DNA from 4 places in the Mesorhizobium sp. NZP2298 genome. Region 4 is predicted to be linked to each of the others. Evidence: riboswitches for the same ligand, from Rfam matches in the RefSeq annotation. Region 4 holds a riboswitch; each other region holds the start of a gene.
What was found. A riboswitch is a leader RNA that binds a small molecule or an ion and turns the genes downstream of it on or off. The one in region 4 is predicted to bind cobalamin.
Positions count from the first base shown of each region.

Region 1: another riboswitch for cobalamin. It lies ahead of EB231_RS01920 (aromatic ring-hydroxylating oxygenase subunit alpha); the one in region 4 lies ahead of EB231_RS24310 (DUF1636 family protein).
Region 2: another riboswitch for cobalamin. It lies ahead of EB231_RS17855 (CbtB domain-containing protein); the one in region 4 lies ahead of EB231_RS24310 (DUF1636 family protein).
Region 3: another riboswitch for cobalamin. It lies ahead of bluB (5,6-dimethylbenzimidazole synthase); the one in region 4 lies ahead of EB231_RS24310 (DUF1636 family protein).

Region 1 is NZ_CP033365.1:425,660-429,274, reverse strand. Features, by position in the region: gene EB231_RS01925 (hybrid-cluster NAD(P)-dependent oxidoreductase) at 1-827, opposite strand, end outside; gene EB231_RS01920 (aromatic ring-hydroxylating oxygenase subunit alpha) at 848-2,095, opposite strand; cobalamin riboswitch at 2,212-2,412, opposite strand; gene EB231_RS01915 (DUF680 domain-containing protein) at 2,907-3,107, shown strand; gene EB231_RS01910 (DUF680 domain-containing protein) at 3,180-3,383, shown strand; gene EB231_RS01905 (DUF680 domain-containing protein) at 3,452-3,615, shown strand, end outside.
Region 2 is NZ_CP033365.1:3,690,419-3,694,033, forward strand. Features, by position in the region: gene EB231_RS17845 (MFS transporter) at 1-57, shown strand, start outside; gene EB231_RS17850 (aromatic ring-hydroxylating oxygenase subunit alpha) at 61-1,230, opposite strand; cobalamin riboswitch at 1,375-1,572, shown strand; gene EB231_RS17855 (CbtB domain-containing protein) at 1,609-1,788, shown strand; gene EB231_RS17860 (CbtA family protein) at 1,804-2,610, shown strand; gene cobU (bifunctional adenosylcobinamide kinase/adenosylcobinamide-phosphate guanylyltransferase) at 2,603-3,118, shown strand; gene cobO (cob(I)yrinic acid a,c-diamide adenosyltransferase) at 3,120-3,615, shown strand, end outside.
Region 3 is NZ_CP033365.1:5,452,059-5,455,673, forward strand. Features, by position in the region: gene EB231_RS26425 (histone deacetylase family protein) at 1-898, opposite strand, end outside; cobalamin riboswitch at 1,063-1,258, shown strand; partial or broken gene bluB (5,6-dimethylbenzimidazole synthase) at 1,359-2,018, shown strand; gene EB231_RS26435 (hypothetical protein) at 2,105-3,088, opposite strand; gene EB231_RS26440 (TetR/AcrR family transcriptional regulator) at 3,181-3,615, opposite strand, start outside.
Region 4 is NZ_CP033365.1:5,016,611-5,020,225, forward strand. Features, by position in the region: gene EB231_RS24300 (ABC transporter substrate-binding protein) at 1-713, opposite strand, end outside; gene EB231_RS24305 (ABC transporter ATP-binding protein) at 759-1,547, opposite strand; gene EB231_RS24310 (DUF1636 family protein) at 1,544-1,942, opposite strand; cobalamin riboswitch at 2,033-2,239, opposite strand; partial or broken gene EB231_RS24315 (GyrI-like domain-containing protein) at 2,406-2,723, shown strand; gene EB231_RS24320 (bifunctional helix-turn-helix transcriptional regulator/GNAT family N-acetyltransferase) at 2,730-3,615, opposite strand, start outside.

The DNA.
Region 1 (3,615 bases), 2.7 Mb from region 4:
ACGGCCACGCCATCCTGCGCCGGCGTTGCGAACGGCGCCGGGATCTCCTCCACCGCGGGTGCGGCAAAGCTCTCCTGGTGGTATTTCGTCATGTCGAAGCCGGCGGCTTCCAGCATGCCGCGCACGGCGCGCATGAAAGGGTCCGGACCACAGCAGAAGATTTCGCGTTCACGGAAATCGGGCGCCAGCAATGGCAGCCGGATGGCGTCGATACGGCCCATATGGCCATACCAGCCCTCGCGGCTTGACCGCTCCTCGATCATGAAGCCCAGCGACAGGCCTGGCATATGACCGCCGAGCAGCTCAAGCTCCTTGCGGAAAATGATCTCTTCGGCGCGACGCGCGCAATTGACGAAGCCGACATCGGTCCATGGCGCGCAGTCGTTCAGCCAGCGCAGCATCGACATCATCGGCGTCACGCCGGACCCGGCCGAGATGAACAGGTATTTGGCCGCCGGATGGCTGTGCAGCGAAAAGTCGCCGCTCGGCCCATAGGCCTTGACGTGCGAACCGGGTGTCAGGTGATCGAACATCCATCGCGTGCCGATGCTGCCGGCCTGCGCCTTCACCGTGACCGCGATAGAGAAGGGCCGCGACGGAGAGGAGGACAGCGTATAGGTGCGCATCAGCGGCCCGTCCGGTACAGGTAGCTCCAGCGTCACGAACTGGCCCGGCTTGTAGCGGAACCAGGTCTGGTTGTCGGATCGGAACGTGAAGGTCTTGACGTCAGGCGCCTCGTCGCTGACGCCGATCACTTCCAGCACCTGCAGCCTGTCGTTCCAGGGCGCCATCTGATCGAGATGGCGATAGAGGCCAAGGTCGGTCATCGCATTCATCCCTCAACCTCTCAGGCGACGCTGCGCAGCGCCGGCCGGCCGCCTTCGGCGAGGCGCGGGCCGATGAAGCGGGCGTACCAGTCGACGAACTGGATCACGCCGCCCTCATGCAGCTCCGAATAGGGGCCGGGCTCATAGGCCGGCGACAGGATGCCGAGGGCGTTTTCCTCGACGATGCGGCGGTCCTGATCGTTGGTCTCGGTCCACACATGGGTGAGCTCGGCAAGATCGTAGTCGACGCCCTCGACCGCATCCTTGTGCACCAGCCACTTGGTCGTCACGGCGGTTTCGGTGGCGCTGATCGGCAGCACGCGGAAGGTGACGGCATGGTCGATGAGGATATGGTTCCAGGTCGTCGGGTAGTGATAGTGCATCAATGTGCCGATACGGTCGGCCGAGACGCTGTCGGAGAGGTTCTTCCTCACCGCCCGCTTGCCGTTCATCGTGTAGCTGACCGCATCGCGCAGCAGCGGCGCCCGCGTGGCTCGGTATTGCCCCGCCGGGTCGATGCGGAACTTGCTCGGCAGGCCGACCGCTTCGCATTTGGCCCAGTGCGCCAGCATCTCCGGATCGCTGTCGGCGCCTTGCACGCCGGTCACGGTCGGTGCTTCCGGGAAGGTTTTGCACAGCTCCGGATGATTGCCCGCGCAGTGATAGCACTCTCGGTTGTTTTCCCAGACGAGCTTCCAATTGCCCTTTTCGACGATGGTGCTCTCGAAGGCGATCTTTGCCTCGCTGAGCCGGTGCGGCTTGAGATAGGGTTCGATCATCGCCCGCATCGGCGCGAAGTCGGCTGGCTCCTTCGCCAGGCAGATGAAGATGTAGCCGGCAACGCTTTCGCAGGCGACCGGCTTCAGCCCGAACTGGCTCTTGTCGAAACCGTCGGCCATCTGGCGGGCAAACAGCAGGCGACCGTCGAGCTCATAGGTCCACTGGTGATAGGGACAGACAAGTTTGGCGGCCGTGCCCTTGTCCGTGTTGCAGACCCGGCTTCCGCGATGGCGGCAGGAATTGTGGAAGGCGTTGATCTTGCCCTGCTGATCGCGCACCAGCACGACCGGGTAGTCGCCGACCTGTACGGTGATGAAGCTGCCGGGCTTGGGCAATTCGCAATCATGGCCGATGAAAAGCCAGTCGCGGTACCAGATCAGCTCCATGTCGAGCTTGAAATAGTCCGGGTCGGTGTAGAAGGGCTGCTCGAGCGAGAAACCCTCTCTGCGGCTGTCCAGGAGCCTCAGCATATCGTTGCGCACATCCATGTCCTGTCCTCGTGTTTAAGGACTGACTATGGTGGTGATGGAGGAAGGATCGGATGCAGTCCCGGCGAAGCGCCGGTCATGCACTATCCACCTCTTGACCGCCCACCGCGATCAGTCGAGTTCAAAAATCTCGGGCTGGTTTCCGGGCTCTGGAGTGTCCTTTCGGACGGTCGCTACACCTTCCCAGGCTTTCGCCCAGTGGTCTCCCGTTGCGACTTGAACTCCACCACCGTTGCGGGGGCAGCGCCGGACTTTGACCGGCTTCCCAATTCTCCGCCCCGTCGTCACGAAGCGGCACCCGAGATGGCCATGATCTAATCACGACAGCGCATGCCACATCGGCATGAAAGCGACATCGCATCCATGTGCCGCGACACGCTTGCGCAGCGAGCGGGCCGGGAACAACGGCCACGAAACGCGTCTCGGTGACGACGGTGCCGGCTATCGAAATCGCCCCGGAATCGAAGCAAGAAAGGTTAACGGTTTCGAAAAGTGACTATTAGCAGATTCTAAAATCGAACCGAACGGTTCGTTTCTGTTGACGGTGCGTACAGCAGGGTGTGAACGCTGAGCCTCCGATACCTCAGGTGATCGCGTTGCCGATTTTATCTAATCGATTGATATCAAAAAGAAAAATGTTTGATCCGGAAGGCTTTGGTACAATTTCAAGTGGTGGACTCTTGGTCCACACGGAACAACTTCGTGATTGGAAACGGCCGCCTGGCTTTCCCACATCGGGGCTGTCCGAACGACGCGATTTTAATCCCAAGACACGCCGCTAGACGGACGGAAAAATACTGGAGTACCAAAAATGAAAAAGATTGTTCTCACTGCCGCCGCCCTTCTGGCCATTTCCGGCAGCGCCTTCGCTGGTAGCGATCACTATGGTTCGAATGCACCTGCAGCCACTGCTGCCGTCGACGGTTCGTATACCGCTTCGACCAAGAAGTCGGAGCCGGCTGCTCAGGCGCCTGTCACGGGTGCCGATCGCAACCTCTTCGGCAACAACTAACAGTCGATTTCCAGCAGGCGGTGGGCTCGGCTCGCCGCCTTGGCGGAACTCGAAGAATTCAGGAGACTTGAAATGAAGAAGATCATCCTTGCTGCCGCCGCCGTCCTGGCTATCTCCGGCAGCGCCTTCGCCGGCAGCGACAACTATGGCTCCAATGGCGCCAACCAGCCCGCTGTTACTTCGACCGACAGCTCTTACACCGCTTCGATCAAGAAGTCGGAACCGGCTGCCCAGACACCCGTCCAGGGTGCCGACCGCAATCTCTTCGGCCACTAACAGCCGATTCTCCGGGGTGGCGGGCCCGCCTGCCGCCCCGTTGAAACTTGAAATTCAGGAGACTTGAAATGAACAAGATCATCATTGCTGCCGCCGCCGTTCTGGCTCTCTCCGGCAGCGCTTTCGCCGGCAGCGACAACTACGGCTCCAATGGCGCCAACCAGCCTGCCGCGACTTCGGTCGACAACTCACGTACGGCTTCGATCCGCAACGGCGATTCGCCCGTCTATAA
Region 2 (3,615 bases), 1.3 Mb from region 4:
CTGCTGGCGGCGGCGTGCGGCTTCGTGACCTGGCGCTATCTGCCGAAGTCACTGTGAGGATCACGGCGAAAGCGTTGCGTGGTGTTCGCGCACCCAGTTGTGGAAGCGGTGCAGTTCATATTCCTCGGGCATCAGCACGCCGGCGGCGTGCCGCATCGAGCGCAGGCCTCTCTGGTTGACCTCGCAGATCGCCGCATCCTCCTCCAGCACCTGTGTGCCGAAGGCGATGATGTTGTCGATGTCGGTCGCGGCCAGCGCTTCGGGCGCGAACAGCCATTCGGAGACAAGTTCCGTCTGTTCCGGCCCGAGCGGCACCAGCCGAACGGTCCTGACATAGTCGACATGGCCGACGATGAACATCGAGGGCAGGCTGGTGGCGTAGGTCTGGCCGGCGGCGCGTTCGGCTGGTGTCAATCCCGAGAAGACCGGCCCATGGGTCTTGCCGTCGCTCGACCAGGTTTCGGCGCCCGCCCGCAGACCACCGGAAAACTCCGGCGCGTCATTGTCGGCGTGGCGGGTCCATTCGGGGTCGTCATGCCGGCTCATCAGGCCGCGGCCATAGATCGGCACCAGCCGCGACAGGTCCTTGTGGACGCCCGGACAATGCAGGCACTCGTTGAAGTTCTCCCAAAAGATCTTCCAGTTGCAGTGCATCACCTTGCGCAGCACATGGCCTGCCACCAGCGTTTCCAGAGGCCAGTTGCCGAGATTGCCGGAGGCCGGGTCGAAGGATGCCTGCGCGGAGCCCGCCGCGTCCTCCTGCAAATTGATGAACACGAAGCCGCGCCATACCGAAAGTGCGACGCGATGGAGCGGATGGTCGGCCTTGTCGAAGCCGTCCGGCAATGATTTCGACGGCACGCGCACGAGGTCGCCGCGCAGCGAATAAGACCAGGCATGATAGGGGCAGGTGATCAGCCGCGCCTTCAGCCGGCCCTCGCTCTCCTGGCAAAGTTGGGAGCCGCGATGCCGGCACGTGTTGTGGAAGGCCCGTAACGCGCCGGTGTCGTCGCGCAGCACGATGATGTCCTGCGTGCCGATGCGGAATCGGCGAAAGGCCAGCGGTTGGGCCAGATCGGCCTCGCGGCAGACCAGCAGCCAGTTCTTGTACCAGATGGCATCGAGGTCCAGTTGATAGGCCGCTGCATCCCAATAGGCCGATGAGGGCAGGGTGGGTTCGGTTTGGGTCAGGCCGTTATAGGGATGGCGCTCGCTGGCAATTGGCTGCATGGCTGGCTTCCTGTGAAGAGGCCAGCCGACACCCGGCCAGCATAATTGTCAATTGTGGTGCCGATGACGGCGGATGTGGGCGGCATGGCGTAATCGCGCTGGTTACCGGCGGAATTTGGTTTGCCGGAGGCGATGATTCTGCCTATAGTCGCCGATGTCGTCGGTTCCATTTTGGAGCCAAGAGGGAATGCGGTGCGGGCTGACTTGTTGCCCAATGCCGTTGCTGCCCCCGCAACTGTATGCGGTAGTCCTCTCCATATGCCACTGAAGATTTGTCTTCGGGAAGGTGGGGAAGGGCGCTGATCCGTGAGCCAGGAGACCTGCCGGCGACAGGAAACTGACTTCGATGCCCTCGGGTGGAGGGTGAAAGGACAAGACATGACTACCGCTTCCGTCTCTCTCGGCGCCTCCGTTTCCTCGCAGTCGCGCTTCATGCAGCTGGCGCTCGCCGCGCTGCTCGGCACCTTCATCATCGGCTTCGTCGGCTTCTCGCATATCGATGCGGTCCACAATGCCGGTCATGACAACCGGCATTCGATGGCGTTTCCCTGCCACTGACGAGGATCTGACATCATGAATCTGTTTCGCAACGTCGTGTTCATCGCGGCGATCGCAGGGCTCGTGGCCGGCGTCGTTCTCGCCTGCATGCAGGCCTATGCCACCGTGCCGCTGATCCTCAAGGCGGAAGTCTACGAACAGGCCGAAGGCGGCCATAGCCATGACCATGCCACGGCGCCGGCTGATGCCGCCAGCGGCAACGCAATGAGTTCCGCCGCGCCAGCATCGAATGCCATGAGCGCTGCCACCCCGGCTCCGGCCGCAGCGGCTGTTCCGGCCGAGGACGAGGGCTGGGCGCCTGCCGACGGCTTCGAACGTTTTGCCTTCAACGTGGTGTCCAACGTCGTTACCGGCATCGGCTTCGCGCTGATCCTGGTCGCTGTTTCGGAATTCGCCGGAGGCATCGGCAATTGGCGCCAGGGCGTGTTCTGGGGCCTGGCCGGCTTTGCCGTTTTCACGCTGGCGCCCGGCCTCGGCCTGCCGCCGGAACTGCCGGCCATGCCGGCGGCCGACCTCACGCAGCGCCAGATCTGGTGGGTGGCAACGGTGGTCGCGACCGCCATCGGGCTTGGCCTGATCGCGTTCCGCAAGTCGTTGCCGCTTGCCATCCTTGCCGTGCTGCTGATCGTGGCGCCGCACATCGTCGGCGCGCCGCAGCCCGATAGCTTCGAGACACCGATCCCGGAAGGCCTGCACCACCAGTTCGTGGTGGCGGTGACGCTGACCAATCTGGTGTTCTGGCTGATGCTTGGCGCCGTCGTCGGCGTGGTGCGCGGACGCTTCACCGGCACCGCGACCAGCCTGCGCGACAGCTTTGCCTGATCGCGGCAAGCTGAGCTTCATCATTGGTGGTGCGCGCTCGGGAAAGAGCGCGCACGCCGAAACCCTGGCGACGGCGTTGCCCTCGCCATGGGCCTATATCGCCACCGCGCAAGCCTATGACGACGAGATGCGCGAGCGCATAGCGCTGCATCGGGCGCGGCGCGGCGCGGGCTGGACGACTATCGATGCGCCGCTCGACCTCGCCGGCGCGCTCGAGGCCTTGCCCGATAGCCACCCGGTGCTGGTCGACTGCCTGACGCTGTGGCTGACCAATCACTTGCTGGCAGACCATGACCTTGGGTTTGAGTGCCGGCGGCTGGCGGATGTGTTGTCGCGACCTCGCGGGCCGTGGTTCGTGGTATCCAACGAAGTCGGGCAAGGCATCGTGCCGGACAATGCGCTGTCGCGCCGCTTTCGTGATGAGGCCGGTCGACTCAACCAGCAGATCGCGGCGATCGCCGATACGGTGCTGCTGATGGTGGCGGGGCTGCCACTCAAGGTGAAATGAGATGACCGATATCGACGGCAAGACCACCGAAGACCGGGACGAAGAGCGCCACCGCGCCAAGATGGCCAAGCGCAAGGCGGTGCAGGACGCCGAGGTGGCGGCCAAGACGATCGAGAAGGGCCTGCTGATCGTCAACACCGGCCCGGGCAAGGGCAAGACGACAGCAGCGTTCGGTTTGGCGCTCCGCATGCTCGGCTATGGGAAGCGCGTCGGCGTCGTCCAGTTCATCAAGGGCAAGTGGCACACGGGCGAGAAGGATGCTTTCGCAACCTTCGGCGACCGCGTCGTCTGGCACGCGATGGGCGAGGGCTTCACCTGGGAGACGCAGGATCTGAAACGCGATATCGCCGCTGCCGAAGCCGCCTGGGCCAAGGCGCTGGAGTTGATGGCCGATCCGTCCATCAGCCTTGTCGTGCTCGACGAGCTCAATATCGCATTGCGCTACGACTATCTCGATCTCGACAAGGTGGTCGCAGCGCTGAAAGCGCGTCGCGAGG
Region 3 (3,615 bases), 440 kb from region 4:
CGGCGACCGAAAATGCCAGTCCCTGCAGATCGTAGCCGCCCTCGAGCAGGCTGACGAGCCGGTTGCCGCTGTGGCGGGCGGCGCGCTGCATCAGCTGGCCAGTCGCCCAGTCGAAATCGTCCTCGGTCAGGTTGATCTCGGCCAAGGGATCACGGTGATGCGCGTCGAAACCGGCCGAAATAATGATGAGGTCGGGCGCGAAATTGTCGAGCGCCGGCAGGACGCGCGACAGGAAGGCATCGCGAAACACCTCGCTGCCGGTCCGCGGCGCCAGTGGTGCGTTGACGATGTTGCCGGCGCCGGTCTCGCTCTTCGCGCCAGTGCCGGGATAAAGCGGCATCTGGTGCGTCGAGCAATAGAGCACCGAGGGATCGTCCCAGAAAATATCCTGTGTGCCATTGCCGTGGTGCACATCCCAGTCGACGACTGCGACACGGTCGATGCCGTGCTTCTTCTGCGCATAGCGGGCCGCGATCGCCGCCGTGTTGAAGAAGCAAAAGCCCATTGCGGTGGTCTTTTCGGCATGGTGGCCGGGTGGCCGGGCGGCGACGAAGACATTGTCGGCGCGGCCTGCGAAGACGTCGTCGACGGCGGCGTTGGCGGCGCCGATCGCGGTTATCACCGCCTGCCAGCTCTTCGGGCTGGCGGTGGTGTCGGCATCGATGCGGGCAATGCCTTCGTCTGGGATGGCGGCGCGCACGCGCGCGATGAAATCGGCCGGATGCGCGTAAAGGATGGTGGCCTCGTCGCCTTCCGGCGCCTTGACGCGGTCGAGCTCGGCAAAGGCTTCGTCGTCAAGCACGCGCTCGATGGCGCGCAAGCGGTCCGGCCGCTCGGGGTGACCGGGGGGCGTGATGTGCTCAAGGAAGATCGGATGCGTGTAGAGACGAGTGGCCATGATCCCTATCTAGTGCCCCAACGCCACGATGGCCATGCGTCGCGGCCCGATGGCTGGGGAAAATCGCTTCTGCGTCCATTGGCGTCGCTGTGGGGATTGGCGCCGCGGACGCTTCGGCATAAGGTCGCCGTCACTGCCTGGTGCCCGCCAGTCTGTTTGTCTAGCCGCATTCTGCGGCGCCAAGTGATTCCACTTGGCTGCAAATGCTCTGGCGGGAGAATCGGGAACACGGTTGAATTCCGTGGCGTGCCCAACGCTGTGAGGGGGACCGCGCCGGTAAATGCCACTGTCGATGACGGGAAGGCACCGGACGCGGGTTGATCCTGAGCCAGAAGACCGGCCTGGCAGGCACCGTCATCCGCATGGTCAGGCGGATGACATCAGAGCGACGTGCGTCCACTTGGACGCACTAAGTGCGCTCTGACGGTGTGAAACTATTGCAATCGCAAGGGGACAAGCGATGCCGGATGCTATGACCGCTCCTGTCGGCGACGGATTTGACCAGATGGCGCGCGACGCGGTGTACCGCGCCATGTTCACGCGGCGCGATGTGCGCAGCCATTTCCTGCCTACTCCTCTCGACGATGAGGTGTTGGCACGGCTGCTGCTTGCCGCCCATCACGCGCCATCGGTCGGGTTCATGCAGCCGTGGAATTTCATCGTCATCCGCGATGCCGCGCGACGGGAGAAGGTGCGCGACCTGTTCCTGGCCGCGCGAGAACAGGAACTGCCTGAAATCGAAAAGGAAAGGCAGGCACTCTACCGCAAACTCAAACTGGAAGGCATCTGCGAAAGCGCGCTCAACATCTGCATCACCTGCGACCGCCAGCGCTCGAAGGGCTCGCCGCTGGGACGTTGGCACAATCCGGAGATGGACCTCTACAGCACGGTCTGCGCGGTGCAGAATTTCTGGCTGGCGGCACGCGCCGAAGGCGTCGGCGTCGGCTGGGTCAGCATCATCGAGGCGCAGGCACTGAAAAGCCTGCTGTCCATTCCCGACCATGTAACGCCGATCGCTTATCTCTGCGTCGGCCGGGTTTCCGAGTTCGCGCCCAAACCGGACCTTGAAACACATGGCTGGGGCCGGCGCCTGCCCCTGCCCGAACTGATCATGAGCGAGACCTTTTGCGGGAAAGGCGAGGCACCGCTCAAGTCAGCGGCGGCGCGCCTGAACGCCGTCGATGCCGCCCAGGCCTGCCCGGCCGATCAGCGCGTCGCGCCGGCCGTGCCCCAGCGCGAGCCGCCGAAGGAGGAAAGCGCCTTGTCCTTGAGTTCCCTGAACTTCGATGACGCCTCGGCCAGCCGCGCGTCCCAGGCCGGATCAGGCACCTGGCCGGCGATGGTCTTGAAATAGACCTGCATCAGGCAGGCGATGGCAAAGGGCTCGATGAACGCCGCCTTGAAGGCCCAGGCAAAGACGATGGCCAGCACGAAGGCCCAGCCGGCGAGCTGTCCGGGCATGAGGAAAAGAATGGCCCCGGCCGGGGCGAGCATCAGCAGAAAGATGACGAAGGACACGCCCCACATGATGACCGCCAGCCAGACGGCGTTCTTGACCATGGTCTTGCCGTTCTGGGCGTAGAGAACCACGCCCTGCCGCGCGGTTTCGAAAGGCGAGGACGAGTTGATGCGGATGTTGTAGCCGAGGATGATCTCGTCGACATAGGTGAGAGACAGGCGGATCACCGTGTTGATGAAGGAGACCAGGCCGCTCAGGCCCGGAATGGGCAGAGAGGCGGCGACGCCGCCGAGCAGGCCGGTGATCGCGCGGATGGCGCCCTTGACCAGCTGGTCGACGACGAAAAGGATGTTGGCCTCGGCGAAACGCTCGGTCACGACCTGCCGGGCATAGGCGATCTGGTTCTGGCCGGCAGGAACATGATGGCCGTCGATCAGGTGGACCATGACGGCGATATGGCCGGCCTTGACGACGTAGAGGATGTATTCGCGGATCCAGTAGACGGCGATGGAGACGATGCCGAAACCGACCACGCCGCCCCACAGGGCAAAGGACAGCGGTCCATCGGGATCGGTGGAGATATGGCCGACGCCATAGCCGACCGAGGCGCCCGTGCCGGTCGCCATGATGTAGGCCAGCGTGATGCCGAAATAGACGATCATGCGAAAGACAATGAAAGGCCAGGTCCGCATCATGATGGACACCGACCTGCCGATATCGAAATCCCACATGCCCCGAATCTCCCCTCAGAGATGGCTGGGGAGGATGCGCTCTAACCGAAGATTGTCAATCATGGGCGGGGCACCAGGCCGCAGACGGGACTTCAGTTCGATTGCGGACCCGGTTCTTTGAGCAGCCCCTCAAGCAGTTGCTTGAACGCCGCCACCACCTTCCTCGACGTGGCTTCGGGGTCGTTTGAATTGGCGATCCGCTGCGACGCCTGGCTGCTCGCCCCGTTGATAAGGCGCGCGGCCGTTTCAGGGTCGACGCCCGGGACGACCACCCCTTCCCTCTGCAGCGCGGTCAGATGATCCGTCATTGAGCCAACGCAGGCATTGGCATTCGACCATTGTGCCGGATCGCCCAGCACAGCAGGGCCATCCCGGAACATTATGCGCTGGATTTCCGGCTCCAGCGCCATCTCGATATAGGTGGTGCATTCGTCGACGAAACGCTGCCAGCGGGTCGGCGCTCTCGATGCGATCTCGTTCACCCGAGCCGCCATCTCGCCGTCGATTTCGGCGATAACCGCCTCCAG
Region 4 (3,615 bases):
TCCGTGTTGCCCCAGCTGGTGTCCATGTCGGCCATGATGTTATCGCCGCCGGCCGCTGTGATCATGGCGCTCGGGATGGCGAATTTTCCGGCGGTGAACGGCCTGTCCTCGCCGGAATCATAGAGGAACACACGGGTTCCCTTGGCGTCGCCGACCTTCGCGGTGATGTCGGCGAGTTGCGCCTTCCAGCCGGCGACAAGCTTCTGCGCCTCGGTCTCCTTGCCAAAGATCTTGCCCAGCTTTTCAACATCGCCATAGAGCAGGTCCATGGAAGCCGCCGGGCGGTTCTTGTCGAGATGGACGCAGCTTTCGGTCAGCACCAGTGTCTTGATGCCATGCGGGGCGAGCGTGTCGGGCGTCACGTCGCCGCCCGGCTTCATGCCATAGTACCAGCCGGCGAAGAAGAAATCGGGCTCGACGGCGACCAGGTTCTCGAGCGTCGGGTATTTGGGCGCGAGTTCCGGGATTGAGCCCTGCTCGGCCTTGAATTCGGGGCCGACCTTGTACCATCCGGTGATGCCGGTCAGGCCGACGATCGACGGCTGCAGCTTCAGCGCGAAGGCCATCTCGGCCATGTTGAGGTCATGGATGACGGCGCGCTTGGGCGGCGCGTCGAAGGTCAGCGGCTTGCCGCAACTGTCGACGGTGACGGGGAAAGCGAAGGCGGTAGAGACCAGCAAGGAAAAGACGAGCGACAAGGCGAGACGTTTCACGGATTTTGCTCCTTGGTTGAACAGCGTTGATGAGGGATGGTTCGATCAGGATGGTGGCGCGGCGCGGTTCGGAACATCGAACACCGTCAGTTCACGGTCCTCGGTAGGGTGGCGCAGGCGAAACACGTCGACGCCGAAAATCTCGCGGATCAGCTGTTGCGTCAGCGCTTCGCGCGGTGCGGCCAACGCGTGCAGCCGGGCTTCGTTCATCACCGCGACCCTGGTGGCGAAAGGCGCCACCAGGGCCAGGTCATGCAGCACCGCGATCACCGTCATGCCGAAGCCGGCGACGAGTTCGAGAAGCTCGCCGCGAGCACGCGGGTCAAGATGATTGGTCGGCTCGTCGAGGAACAACACCTTTGGTTGCTGTGCGATGGCGCGCGCCAGCTGGGCGCGTTGGCGCTCCCCTCCAGACAGCGAGCCAATGGTGCGGCCGAGCAGCGGCAAAAGGCCGGTCCGGCGCAGGGCGTCGACGACAATGTCGCGCTCCTCGCTCCTGCGCCTCAGGCCGGCATACGGAACGCGGCCAAGTTCGACATAGTCGATCACCGCCAGCCGCGGATCCGGCTGGTCGGTCTGGCCGACGACGGCCATGTGCAGGGCCCGCTCGGCCGTCGAGATCCTGTCCAGCCGTCGCCCGCCAAGCTTCACCTCGCCCGAACTTGGCCTGAGCATGCCCGACAGCATGCGCAGCAGCGTCGTCTTGCCGGCACCATTGGGGCCGATGATGGCGAGACGATCGCCGGTGGCGATAGAGAGGCTGACCGCATGGACCAGATTCCGGCCATTCGCCACAGCACCCAGGTCGCGCGCCTCGAGGAGTGGCATTGTCATCGGCTATCACCCGCCAGCTTGCCCGGCGCCGGGATGCGGGCCAGCGTCTTGCCGGCCAGTCGCGGCGGACGCTGTCCGGAATTGCACCAGCCGTCGGCGAGCGAGGCGTAGAGCCTGGCAAATCGCACGAGATCACCGGCGTCGGCCTCGGCATCGACGGAGCCGAAGAGATAGGTAGCCTTGCCCGGCGCCTGGAAGGCTACCGTCAGCGGCCGTGCGCAGCCCGCCATGCATTCGACGCCTTCGACCGTGAAGCCATGCGACACGGCGGGTTCATCATGGGCCGAGAGCCGGGAGCGCAAATCGGCGCACAGGCTTTCGCCCGACCTGATGCCGGTGGGAACGTCACGGCAAAGCGTGCACACGATGATGTGGTGATCGATAGCGCCGTCCAACTTCCGTCACTTTCCAAAACTGGCGACGGAAGGATGTTGGCGAGCCGGCCGACAAGACCGACGTCCACGTCTCCTCCCGGCACACCCCGTCCGGTCAACTCAGTGATGGCAGGTCTCCTGGCTCGCGGGTCCTTGCTCAATCCTGCCTTCCCAGCCTTGCCGGCCAGTGGCATTTCGGATCTTGCTCACCGCTTACAGTTGCGGGGGCAGCCACGGCTTCGACCTTTTTAGGATCTCACCGTGTTCCCTTTTCACCCCTTGCCTTTCGACTCGGGGACCATCACCACTCGATCGTAGTTTTCCCCAATTTGCTTCGCAACGGATTTCTCGATGCATTGTCGATCCCGCGGCGGCGCTGAAATTGCGGATGTAATGTAATTACATTACGATTTAAATCATGCCGCTCGGCGAAGTCAAGTGAGGCTTTCTGCCGAATGAAGACATCGAGCCAGTCTCGCTCCTGGACGTCGCCTACGGCGTCTGCGTCAACGGCGACGACGCCGGCAATTTCGACTACGTCGCCGGTGTCGAGGTCACCGATTTTTCTGACCTTCCAAGGGAACTCTGCCGGGTGCGGATACCAGCCCGGAAATATGCGGTGTTCGCGCATCGCGAGCACATCTCGACCATCCGCCGCACCGTCAATACAATCTGGAACAAATGGCTGCCGGCCTCCGGGCACGAGATAGCGGACGCGCCCGAATTCGAGCGCAACGGTCCGGAGTTCGATCCGAACAACGGCAATGGCGGGCTGGAGATCTGGATACCCGTCAAGGCTTAGCGGAGATCACAATTCCAAGTCCCAGGTCTGGCCAACCAGATCCTTGCCGAAGGAGTGGTGCGGTTCTTCCTCGGTCAGTTTGAAGCCGACCGCCTGGTAGATGTGCCGGGCGGCGATCAGGATATCGTTGGTCCACAAGGTCAGCGTCTTGTAGCCCTTCGCACGGGCAAAGCCGATGCATTCCTCGACCAGCCGCCTACCGATGCCGAGGCCACGCGCCGAAGGTTCGACATAAAGCAGGCGCAGCTTCGCCACCTGATCCGATTTGCGCACGACGAAGACCGAGCCGACGACCTCGCCATCGCGCTCGGCGATCCAGCTTCGTTCCCATTTCGGGTCGAAGGATTTGACGAATGCCGCGAGGATTTCGGCAACCAGCGCCTCATAGGTTTCGTCCCAGCCATAGTCCTGCGCGTAGAGCATCCCTTGCCGGCGGGTGATCCAGCCGATGTCGCCGACCTGCAGCGGTCGTAACAGATAAGGGATCCTTGGCTCATCGCTTTCACCCAGCAGAGCCTGGACCGTCCGCATGGATTTCACCAGCCGGTCCTGCTCCGACGCAGGTAGCCTATCGAGAAGGGTCGCGACCTGGTCGTGCGAATCCTTGTTCAGCGGCGCGAAGGCATTCCTTCCCGCCGTCGTCAGCGCAATCGACGATTGCCTGGCGTCCGAAACCAGCGTTGACCTGGAGATGAGGTGAAGGCGCTCGAACTTCTTCAGCAGACGGCTGACATAGCCGGCATCGAGACCGAGGTCGCGCCCGAGGTCGGTCGCGGTCAGACCGTCGCGGTGCGCCAGTTCGTAGAGCACACGCGCCTCGGTCAGGGAGAAGGCGCTTTTCAGCAGCCCTTCGTCGAGCAGCCCGATCTGGCGGGTGTAGAAGCGGTTGAAA